DNA from 2 places in the Streptomyces sp. NPDC059788 genome. Region 1 is predicted to be linked to the other one. Evidence: riboswitches for the same ligand, from Rfam matches in the RefSeq annotation. Region 1 holds a riboswitch; the other holds the start of a gene.
The links. Region 1 has a riboswitch for glycine ahead of gcvT (glycine cleavage system aminomethyltransferase GcvT). Riboswitches for the same ligand answer to the same signal wherever they lie in the genome.
Positions count from the first base shown of each region.

Region 1 (4,981 bases):
CGGTCGCTCCGGCACAGGGCGGCCACCGCGTCCGGCGGCAGCGGCACGCCGACCGTGCCCTCCGGGTTGACCGCGATGCCCATCAGCGGCGGCAGGCCGCGCGCGAACTCGGCGGCCGGGGCGACGGTGAAGGACATCTGCGGCCCGGCCACCCGCTGGAACTCCTGCTCGGAGCTGAAGACCGGGACGTACGCGGCCGAGCCGATCTCGACGGTGGGCAGGTCCAGGCCCGCCCGGCCCAGCCCGGCGCTCTCCGGGCCGCCGCCCTTGGGCAGCGGCACCCATATACGGCTGCGGCCCAGCACCTCGACGATGCGGGCGCCCGCCCCCGGGTGCCCCACCGAGGCGGCGAGCACCTCCTCCAGTTCGTTGGCGGGCCACCCCAGCTGCGGAATGCCCTGCTCCGGAAAGTCCATCTCCACCCACCCGCTTCGTACCGCGCCGCGTCCGCGCCTGACGCCCAGCCAGGTGACTGGCGGCCGGCCCAAGGGGCGGACACAGGCTCTTACCTGGTCGACGACCCTAACGCCAGCAGACGGGAGGGGGCCTGGTGCGTCCGGATGACCACCGAACGCGCGCGAGCGGTTGCGGACCGTGCGCGACGCTCCGAAGGTTGCTCCAGGGTGATCTTGCCCTGCCGTTCCTACAGAAAGGCATCTCTCCTGATGGCAACGCACCGGACCGCCACCGCCCTCGTCAGCGCCGCCACCGTCGGCACCCTCGCCCTCGGTGCCGTGGGTTCCGCGTCCGCGGCGGAGGAACCCAAGCCCCCGGTCCGCAACCAGAGCGTCATCGTCGACGACATCGGCAGACTGGCGGACGCCTCGGCCGAGCTGGCCGACAAGGCCGCCGACAGCCGCGGCCACTCCGTGCAGGTCAGGGCCGCGCGCACCCACCTGGACACCGTCCTGGCCGACGCGCAGCGGCTCGCCGACGTCCTGAACAAGGACTCCGACCGCTCGGTGTCGGCCGACACCGTCCAGCTGCGCAGGGTCTCGCAGCAGCTGCGCACACAGGTGGACGAGCTGTCCGAGCGCCGGGCCCCGGCGCCGGGCGAGTCCTCCGACGCCGTGAGCGTGGTCGGCTCGGTCTCCCGGTCCGTCACGGACATCTTCAAGATCCTGGGCCTCGACAAGCTGCTCGGCGACCTGCGGCAGCAGCCGGGCGCACAGCCGGCCGAGCAGCCCGCCGCACCGGCCACCAACCGGCCGGCCCAGCCCGCCGCGCAGCCGGCCGCCGCGCCCGCGGACGACCAGCCGGCCGAGCAGCCCGCCGAGCAGCCGGCCGCCCAGCCCAAGGCCCCGATCAGCGACCCGCAGCCGACCGCCGACACGGCGCCGCAGCCCGCGGACACCCGCCAGGAGCAGCCCGCCGACGCGCCGCAGCGGCAGGGCGCGGAGCAGCCGCAGCGGCAGGGCGCCGGCGCGCTGCTCAACTCGGTGCTGTCGCTGCCGACGGTGCTCGTCAAGGCCCTGGGCCTCTAGATCGGCCCGGCTCCGAGCGTCCGGAGGAGGCGCAGATGCGGGAGATATGCCAGAGCTAGGACCGGTCCTGACGGGCCGTACGGGACCTTCCGTACGGCCCGTCAGACGTACGGCGTACCGGACATATAGCGACATCCGGCACGGCAGGCGTGACGCCTACCGGGCGCGCGGACCGGTCCCGGCCGCGCGCCCGGCCTCACTCGAAGCCGACCCGCCGCAGCGCGCCCGCCGCCGGCCGGTCCAGCAGGACGGCCGAGGTGAAGCCCGCGGGGAGCCGGGCCGTCCGGGCGCGGGCGGCCAGCCGCCGCACCGCCCGCCGGTGCCGGGCGAAGGCGTAGCCGGACACGCCCCGCCCGCGCGAACGCTGACCGGAGAGCGCGACCTCGGGCGGCACGTCCAGCAGCAGCAGGTGCAGGCCGCGCCCGCCGCGCCGGGCCTCGCGCGCCAGCCAGCGGCGCACCCAGGCGAGCGTGCCACAGTCGTGCACCACCACGCTGCGCCCTGAACGCAGCGCCCGCCGCAGTCCCAGGTAGTGGGCGGCCCTGACCAGCGGCCGGTAGAGCGCGTACGGCAGCCGGCGCAGCCTGCCGCGCTCCCAGCGCTCCCGTACGTCCTGCGAATCGACGCGGTGCACGGCCGCGCCCTGGAGGTCGAGGGCGGGCACCACCCGGAGCATGAGCGTGCTCTTGCCGCTGCCCGGCAGGCCGGAGACCACCACCACGTCACCCGCCACGAAGAGCAGCCCGGTCACCGCGCGCGGTGACCGGCCGTCCCGGAGGTCGACGATGTCCACCGGCGGCGCGTCCGGCGCCGCGGCCCGTACCCGGCCGGGGCGGACCACCCCGCGCGGCAGCCGCCTGGGCCCCGGCACCGCGGCCGGGGTCGGCTCCGGGACGCAGCCCGGGGGCACGCCTCCCGGACTCGTCGCGAATGCGGCTTGCCTGTGCACCGTGATCGCCCCTCCCGGTCCGGTGATTCCGTCCCCTTACCCGCAGAGTGTCAAGAAAAGGTAATGCGCTTCAAGGAAACCGCTCGATCCGTACACTCCCCGGACAGCCTCGTGACACCACTGCGAACACCGGTACGACCTTGGCTCCTGCATCCGGCGATCCCGTGCAATGATGTGCGCGCCAAGTGCGGGACCACACCCAACAAGTGCGTCGCCGTACGGGTGCCACGCTCAGCCAACTGCATACCGGCCGCTTGAATCCGCGCGGGAGAGTCCCCGGCCGTCACGGCGGGGCGCCGAAGGAGCAAGTCCTCCCTTGAATCTCTCAGGCCCCGATACCGCGCGGGCGAGGCAGATCTGAAAAGCGGGCCGCCGTGGTGTGGCTCCACCCAAGGTGCAAACCGGGACCGGTGACGGCCTTCCGGTGAACCTCTCAGGTTCCGATGACAGATGGGGAGACCGTCCTGTCACCCATGCCCGGGAGCCCCACCATGACCCAAGCCCCCCGCCGGACCGCACTGGACGCGACGCACCGCGCGCTCGGCGCGACCATGACCGACTTCGCCGGATGGGACATGCCGCTGCGCTACGGCAGCGAGCGTGACGAGCACGTCGCCGTCCGTACCCGCGCCGGCCTCTTCGACCTCTCCCACATGGGCGAGCTCACCGTCACCGGGCCGCGCGCCGCCGACCTGCTGGACCACGCGCTGGTCGGCAACATCGGCGGCGTCGCCGTCGGCCGCGCCCGCTACACCATGATCTGCGACGCCGAGGGCGGCATCCTGGACGACCTGATCGTCTACCGCCTCGGCGAGACGGAGTACATGGTCGTCGCCAACGCCTCCAACGCCCAGGTCGTGCTGGACGCGCTCACCGAGCGCGCGAGCGGCTTCGACGCCGAGGTGCGCGACGACCGGGACGCGTACGCGCTGCTCGCCGTGCAGGGTCCGGAGTCGGCCGGCATCCTGAAGGCCCTCACCGACGCCGACCTGGACGGCCTGAAGTACTACGCCGGGCTGCCCGGCACCGTCGCCGGCGTCCCGGCGCTGATCGCCCGTACCGGCTACACCGGCGAGGACGGCTTCGAGCTGTTCGTCCGCCCGGCGGACGCGGTCGCCCTCTGGGAGGCGCTGACCGCGGCGGGCAAGGGCGCGGGCCTGGTGCCCTGCGGCCTGTCCTGCCGGGACACGCTGCGCCTGGAGGCGGGGATGCCGCTGTACGGGCACGAGCTGACCACCGGCACCACCCCGTTCGACGCGGGCCTGGGCCGGGTCGTGAAGTTCGAGAAGACGACGAACGACGGCGACTTCGTGGGCCGTGCCGCCCTGGAGGCCGCCCGGGACCGCGCCGAGACCGAGCCGCCCCGCAAGCTGGTCGGCCTGATCGCCGAGGGCCGCCGCGTGCCGCGCGCCGGTTACCCGGTCGTGGGACCGGACGGCGCCGTCATCGGCGAGGTCACCTCCGGCGCCCCCTCCCCCACCCTCGGCAAGCCCGTCGCCATGGCGTATGTGGACGCCGCGCACGCCGCGCCGGGCACCGCCGGTGTGGCGGTGGACATCCGCGGCACCCATGAGCCGTACGAGGTCGTGGCCCTGCCGTTCTACAAGCGCCAGAAGTGACGTGTCTGCGCCTCATCCGTCTCACCTGTCAAGACCCCCGCACCGAGCACGCCCCCGCATCCAGGAGAATCAAGACATGAGCAACCCCCAGCAGCTGCGCTACAGCAAGGAGCACGAGTGGCTGTCGGCCGCCGAGGAGGGCGTCTCGAAGATCGGCATCACCGAGCACGCCGCGAACGCGCTCGGCGACGTCGTCTTCGTGCAGCTTCCTGAGGTCGGTGCCACGGTCACGGCGGGCGAGACCTGCGGTGAGCTGGAGTCGACCAAGTCCGTCAGCGATCTCTACTCCCCCGTCGACGGCGAGGTCACGGAGATCAACGAGGACGTGGTGAGCGACCCCTCGCTGGTGAACACCGCCCCGTTCGAGGGTGGCTGGCTGTTCAAGGTGAAGGTGAGCGGCGAGCCTGACGACCTGCTCACGGCCGACGAGTACACCGCCTTCACCGGCTGATACGCCCACCCGCCGCCCGGCGGGGCCGTGCGCCCCGCGAACCCCAGGAAGAGTCATGTCGCTTCTGAACAGCTCCCTCCACGAGCTCGACCCCGACGTCGCCGCCGCCGTCGACGCCGAGCTCCACCGTCAGCAGTCCACCCTCGAAATGATCGCGTCGGAGAACTTCGCCCCGGCCGCCGTCATGGAGGCCCAGGGCTCGGTCCTCACCAACAAGTACGCCGAGGGCTACCCGGGCCGCCGCTACTACGGCGGCTGCGAGCACGTCGACGTGGTCGAGCGGATCGCCATCGACCGCATCAAGGCGCTCTTCGGCGCCGAGGCGGCGAACGTGCAGCCGCACTCCGGCGCGCAGGCCAACGCCGCCGCGATGTTCGCGCTGCTCAAGCCGGGCGACACGATCATGGGTCTGAACCTCGCGCACGGCGGGCACCTGACCCACGGCATGAAGATCAACTTCTCCGGCAAGCTCTACAAC
Region 1 covers NZ_JBHWHY010000028.1:66,786-71,766, reverse strand. Annotated here, with positions in the region: gene ACFV57_RS24460 (enhanced serine sensitivity protein SseB) at 1-416, opposite strand, end outside; gene ACFV57_RS24455 (hypothetical protein) at 666-1,484, shown strand; gene ACFV57_RS24450 (AAA family ATPase) at 1,681-2,439, opposite strand; glycine riboswitch at 2,689-2,784, shown strand; gene gcvT (glycine cleavage system aminomethyltransferase GcvT) at 2,925-4,052, shown strand; gene gcvH (glycine cleavage system protein GcvH) at 4,129-4,503, shown strand; gene glyA (serine hydroxymethyltransferase) at 4,559-4,981, shown strand, end outside.

Region 2 (4,981 bases), on a different contig from region 1:
GACCGCGGAGCGGAAACCATCGGCTACCGCGGCCCGACGGCGTGCGCGGCCGCGGGGATCACCTACCGCCAGCTCGACTACTGGGCCCGTACGGGGCTGGTCGAACCGAGCGTACGGCCCGCCTACGGGTCGGGCACTCAGCGGCTCTACAACTTCCGGGACGTCGTCGTCCTGAAGATCGTCAAGCGGCTGCTGGACACCGGGGTCTCCCTCCAGAACATCCGCACCGCCGTCCGGCACCTGCGCTCCCGCGGGCTGTCCGACCTGGCGAGAATGACGCTGATGAGTGACGGCGCGACGGTCTACGAGTGCACCTCGCCCGACGAGGTCGTCGACCTGCTCCAGGGCGGGCAGGGCGTCTTCGGCATCGCGGTGGGTGTGGTGTGGCGTGACGTGGAGGGCGCGTTGTCGCAGCTCCACGGAGAGCGCGTGGACACCGGGGAGACACTGGTCCGGCACAACCCGCACGACGAGCTGGCGCGGCGCCGCAACCGGGCGGGCTGAGCCGCCGTACGGACCGGCGGGGCGCGGCCCAGGTGTCGCTGCCGCCCCCGCCCGTCGTTCGTCATCGGCCGCGGCGGGCGCCGTGGCCTCCCGTACGCCCGTCACGGCGGCCGCCTGCGGCCCCTGAACCTCCTGTGGCCCTTCCTGGCGTCTCCTGAGGCCCGCGGCGTCCCTGGAGCGCACAGGACGCGTCTCACGCCGCAGAAGGCCCCGGAAGCCTCGTACAGCCCCTTCCGGCGCTCCGCGCGCCCGCGGCCCGGCGTGCGCCGGCCAGGGGCAGGCCGGGGCGGGACGCGGCGGCCCGCCGGTGACCGGTCGGCGCGATTGTCAGTGGTGTGGGGGAGCATCGGTCATGTGAGACGTGCCCCGACGATCCTGCATCTGGACATGGATGCGTTCTATGCGTCCGCCGAGCAGGCGGCCAAGCCGAGCCTGCGCGAAAAGCCCGTGGTGGTCGGCGGGATCGGCCCGCGCGGCGTGGTCTCCACGGCGTCGTACGAGGCCCGTGTCTTCGGCGTGCGCTCCGCCATGCCGACGGCCCAGGCCCGCCGCCTCTGCCCGAACGCGGCTTATCTGACGCCGCGCTTCACCCTGTACCGCCGGGTCAGCGACCAGGTCATGGAGCTGCTCCACGAGCTGTCCCCGCTGGTGGAGCCGCTCAGCCTGGACGAGGCGTTCGTGGACCTGGAGGCGGGCGGCGTCGCGGCGGACGCGGCGGCCGCGCGAGCGGTGGGGGAGCGGCTGCGGCGCGACATCAGGCGCAGGACGGGCCTGACCGGGTCGGTGGGGCTGGCCGGGGCGAAGATGCTGGCCAAGATCGCGTCCGAACAGGCCAAGCCGGACGGCCTCGTGGTCATCGAGCCGGGCACGGAGCGCGAGCTGCTCGGCCCGATGACGGTGCGTACGCTGCCCGGCGTCGGCCCGGCCACGGCGGAGACGCTGCGCCGCTCGGGCATCCACACGGTCGCCGAGACGGCCGAGGCGGGCGAGTCCGAGCTCGTCCGCCTCCTGGGCAGGGCGCACGGCGCCGGGCTGTACGCGATGGCGCTGGGCCGTGACGAGCGGCCCGTGGTGGCCGAGCGGGACGCGAAGTCCATATCGGTCGAGGACACCTTCGACGTGGACCTGACCGACCGGACGCGGGTGCGGGCCGAGCTGACGCGGCTGGCGGACCGGTGTGTGCAGCGGCTGCGGGCGGCCGGGCGTTCCGGCAGGACCGTCGTGATCAAGGTGCGGAACTACGACTTCTCGACGCTGACGAGGTCGGAGACGCTGCGCGGGCCCACGGACGACCCCGGGGTGGTGCGGGAGGCGGCGGCCCGGCTGCTGGACCTGGTGGACACCACGGGCGGTGTGCGGCTGCTGGGCGTCGGCGTGTCCGGCCTCGCGGACTTCACGCAGGAGGATTTGTTCGCCCAGCTGGCGACGGAGAAGGCGGCCGAGGAGGAGGCCGAGCGGGAGCGCCGGGCGGTCGACGAGGCGGCGCGGCAGGCCGTGGCGGAGCCCGGGCCGGAGCGCCCCCGGCGCTGGCTCCCCGGGCTCGACGTGGTGCATGACGAACACGGAGCCGGGTGGGTGCAGGGCAGCGGCGTGGGCCGGGTGACCGTACGGTTCGAGCAGCCGTGGTCCGGGCCCGGCCGGGTGCGCACGTTTCCCGTGGACGATCCGGCGCTGCGGCCCGGTGAGCCGTTGCCGCTGGTGGGCGGGCCGCCGGACGGGTGGCCCGGCGCTCCCGCCGGCCGCGCGGGCGGGGAGCCGCACGGCGGCCGGGCCGAGGGGTCCGGCAGCCGCCCGCCGGGGGAACCGGGCGGGCGTGCCGACCCCGCGTCCGCCCCTCAGTCCTCCACGCCGGCCACCCGCCCGAACTCGGTGTCGGCCGGCGCGGAGTCCGAGCCGGGCACGGGATCGGGGGCCGGGATGTCCAGCCGGTAGTGGTGGTAGAGCTGTAGTTCCTGCTCCGGCGAGAGGTGGCGGCCCACCCCGAAGTCCGGCGCGTCCCTGATCAGCTTGCGGTCGTAGGGGACGTGCAGTGCCTCGTCGACCAGGTCGCTGGGCTCCAGGGGCACGAACGCGTCCCGGCTGAAGATCCCGGTGCGTACGGCCGCCCATTCCGGTTCGCCGGTCGCGTCGTCCAGGTACACCTCGTCGACGGTGCCGATCTTGGTTCCGTTCTTGTCGAACGCCTTGCGGCCGATCAAGCTGCGGGGATCGATATCGGTCTGCACGGTCCCTCCAAGTGGTCGCAACTGCCTTGTGACAACTACCAAACGGCACATTTCATGCCCCGGCCACTCGAAGGAACGTCCGTTCGCCGCGCTGGTAGGCTGGCGAACGGCTGCAGACCCCATGCGGGAGAGTCCCTTGTCGATCATGGCGGGGGCGCCGAAGGAGCAACTCCTCCCCGGAATCTCTCAGGCACACGTACCGCATGGACGAGGTCACTCTGGAAAGCAGGGCGGGCCACGGACGGGCACAGCGCCGGAACCCCTCCTCACCGACGGTGAAAGCCGGTACCGCGTGCGGGACCGGTGAAGCTCTCAGGTTGAGATGACAGAGGGGGAGGCCGTCCGGGCACCAGCGCCGTGGTGCCCCGCGTAGGTCGAAACGACCAGGAGGCCCCCGCAGATGACCACCAACCGCATCCCGCTGACCGAGCTGGAACGAGGTACCCCGTTCGAGCAGCGGCACATCGGGCCCGGCCCGGAGGCCCAGGCCAAGATGCTCGCGCAGGTCGGGTTCGGATCGCTGGACGAACTGACCGCGGCCGCCGTCCCGGACGTGATCAAGAGCGCGGAGGCGCTGGGGCTGCCCCAGGGCCGTACCGAGGCCGAGGTGCTGGCCGAGCTGCGCGCGCTCGCGGACCGCAACCAGGTGCTCGCCCCGATGATCGGGCTCGGCTACCACGGCACGTTCACCCCGCCGGTGATCCTGCGCAACGTGATGGAGAACCCCGCCTGGTACACCGCCTACACCCCGTACCAGCCGGAGATCTCCCAGGGCCGCCTCGAAGCGCTCCTCAACTTCCAGACCATGGTCGCCGACCTGACCGGCCTGCCGACCTCCGGTGCCTCGCTGCTGGACGAGGGCACGGCCGCCGCCGAGGCGATGTCCCTCGCGCGGCGCGTGGGCAAGGTCAAGCAGGGCGTCTTCCTGGTCGACGCCGACTGCCTGCCGCAGACCGTCGCCGTGATCGAGACCCGCGCCGAGCCGACCGGCGTCGAGGTCGTGGTGGCCGACCTGTCCGAGGGCATCCCGGCGGAGGTCGCCGAGCGCGGTGTCTTCGGCGTGCTGCTCCAGTACCCGGGTGCGTCCGGTGCCGTACGGGACCCGCGTGCCCTCATCGGGCAGGCGCACGAGCTGGGCGCGATCGTGACCGTCGCCGCCGACCTGCTCGCACTGACGCTGCTGACCTCGCCGGGCGAGCTGGGCGCGGACATCGCCGTCGGCACCACCCAGCGGTTCGGTGTGCCGATGGGCTTCGGCGGTCCGCACGCCGGGTTCATGGCCGTACGCGAGAAGTTCGCCCGCAGCCTGCCCGGCCGCCTGGTGGGCGTCTCCGTGGACGCCGACGGCAACAAGGCCTACCGCCTCGCCCTCCAGACGCGTGAGCAGCACATCCGCCGCGAGAAGGCCACCAGCAACATCTGCACCGCGCAGGTGCTGCTCGCCGTGATGGCGGGCATGTACGCCGTCTACCACGGGCCGGACGGGCTCGCGGCCATCGCGCGCCGTACGCACCGCTACGCCTCCATATTGGCAGAGGGCCTGCGCGCCGGCGGCGTGGAGGTCGTGCACGGCGGGTACTTCGACACGCTGACCGTACGGGTGCCGGGCCGGGCCGCGGAGGCCGTCGCCGCGGCCCGCGAGGGCGGGGTCAACCTGCGGCTGGTCGACGCGGACCTGGTGGGCGTCGCCTGTGACGAGACCACCGGACGCGCGCAGGTGCACGCGGTGTGGAGCGCCTTCGGTGTCCGGGCCGACATCGAGCAGCTCGACGCCGACGTGGCCGACGCGCTGCCCGCGGAGCTGCTGCGCGGCGACGCGTACCTGACGCACCCGGTCTTCCACCAGCACCGTTCCGAGACCGCGATGCTGCGCTACCTGCGCCGCCTGTCGGACAAGGACTACGCGCTGGACCGCGGCATGATCCCGCTCGGCTCCTGCACGATGAAGCTGAACGCGACCACCGAGATGGAGCCGGTCACCTGGCCCGAGTTCGGACAGCTGCACCCCTTCGCGCCGGTCGAGCAGGCGCAGGGCTACCTGACGCTCATCACGGAGCTGGAGGAGCGGCTGGCCACGGTCACCGGCTACGACAAGGTCTCCATCCAGCCGAACGCCGGATCGCAGGGCGAACTGGCGGGCCTGCTGGCCGTACGGGCGTACCACCGCGCCAACGGGGACGAGCAGCGCACCGTCTGCCTGATCCCGTCCTCGGCGCACGGCACCAACGCCGCCAGCGCCGTGATGGCCGGCA
Region 2 covers NZ_JBHWHY010000081.1:8,450-13,430, forward strand. Annotated here, with positions in the region: gene ACFV57_RS40585 (MerR family transcriptional regulator) at 1-504, shown strand, start outside; gene ACFV57_RS40590 (DNA polymerase IV) at 859-2,436, shown strand; gene ACFV57_RS40595 (PRC-barrel domain-containing protein) at 2,340-2,729, opposite strand; glycine riboswitch at 2,844-2,941, shown strand; gene gcvP (aminomethyl-transferring glycine dehydrogenase) at 3,130-4,981, shown strand, end outside.
Region 2: another riboswitch for glycine. It lies ahead of gcvP (aminomethyl-transferring glycine dehydrogenase); the one in region 1 lies ahead of gcvT (glycine cleavage system aminomethyltransferase GcvT).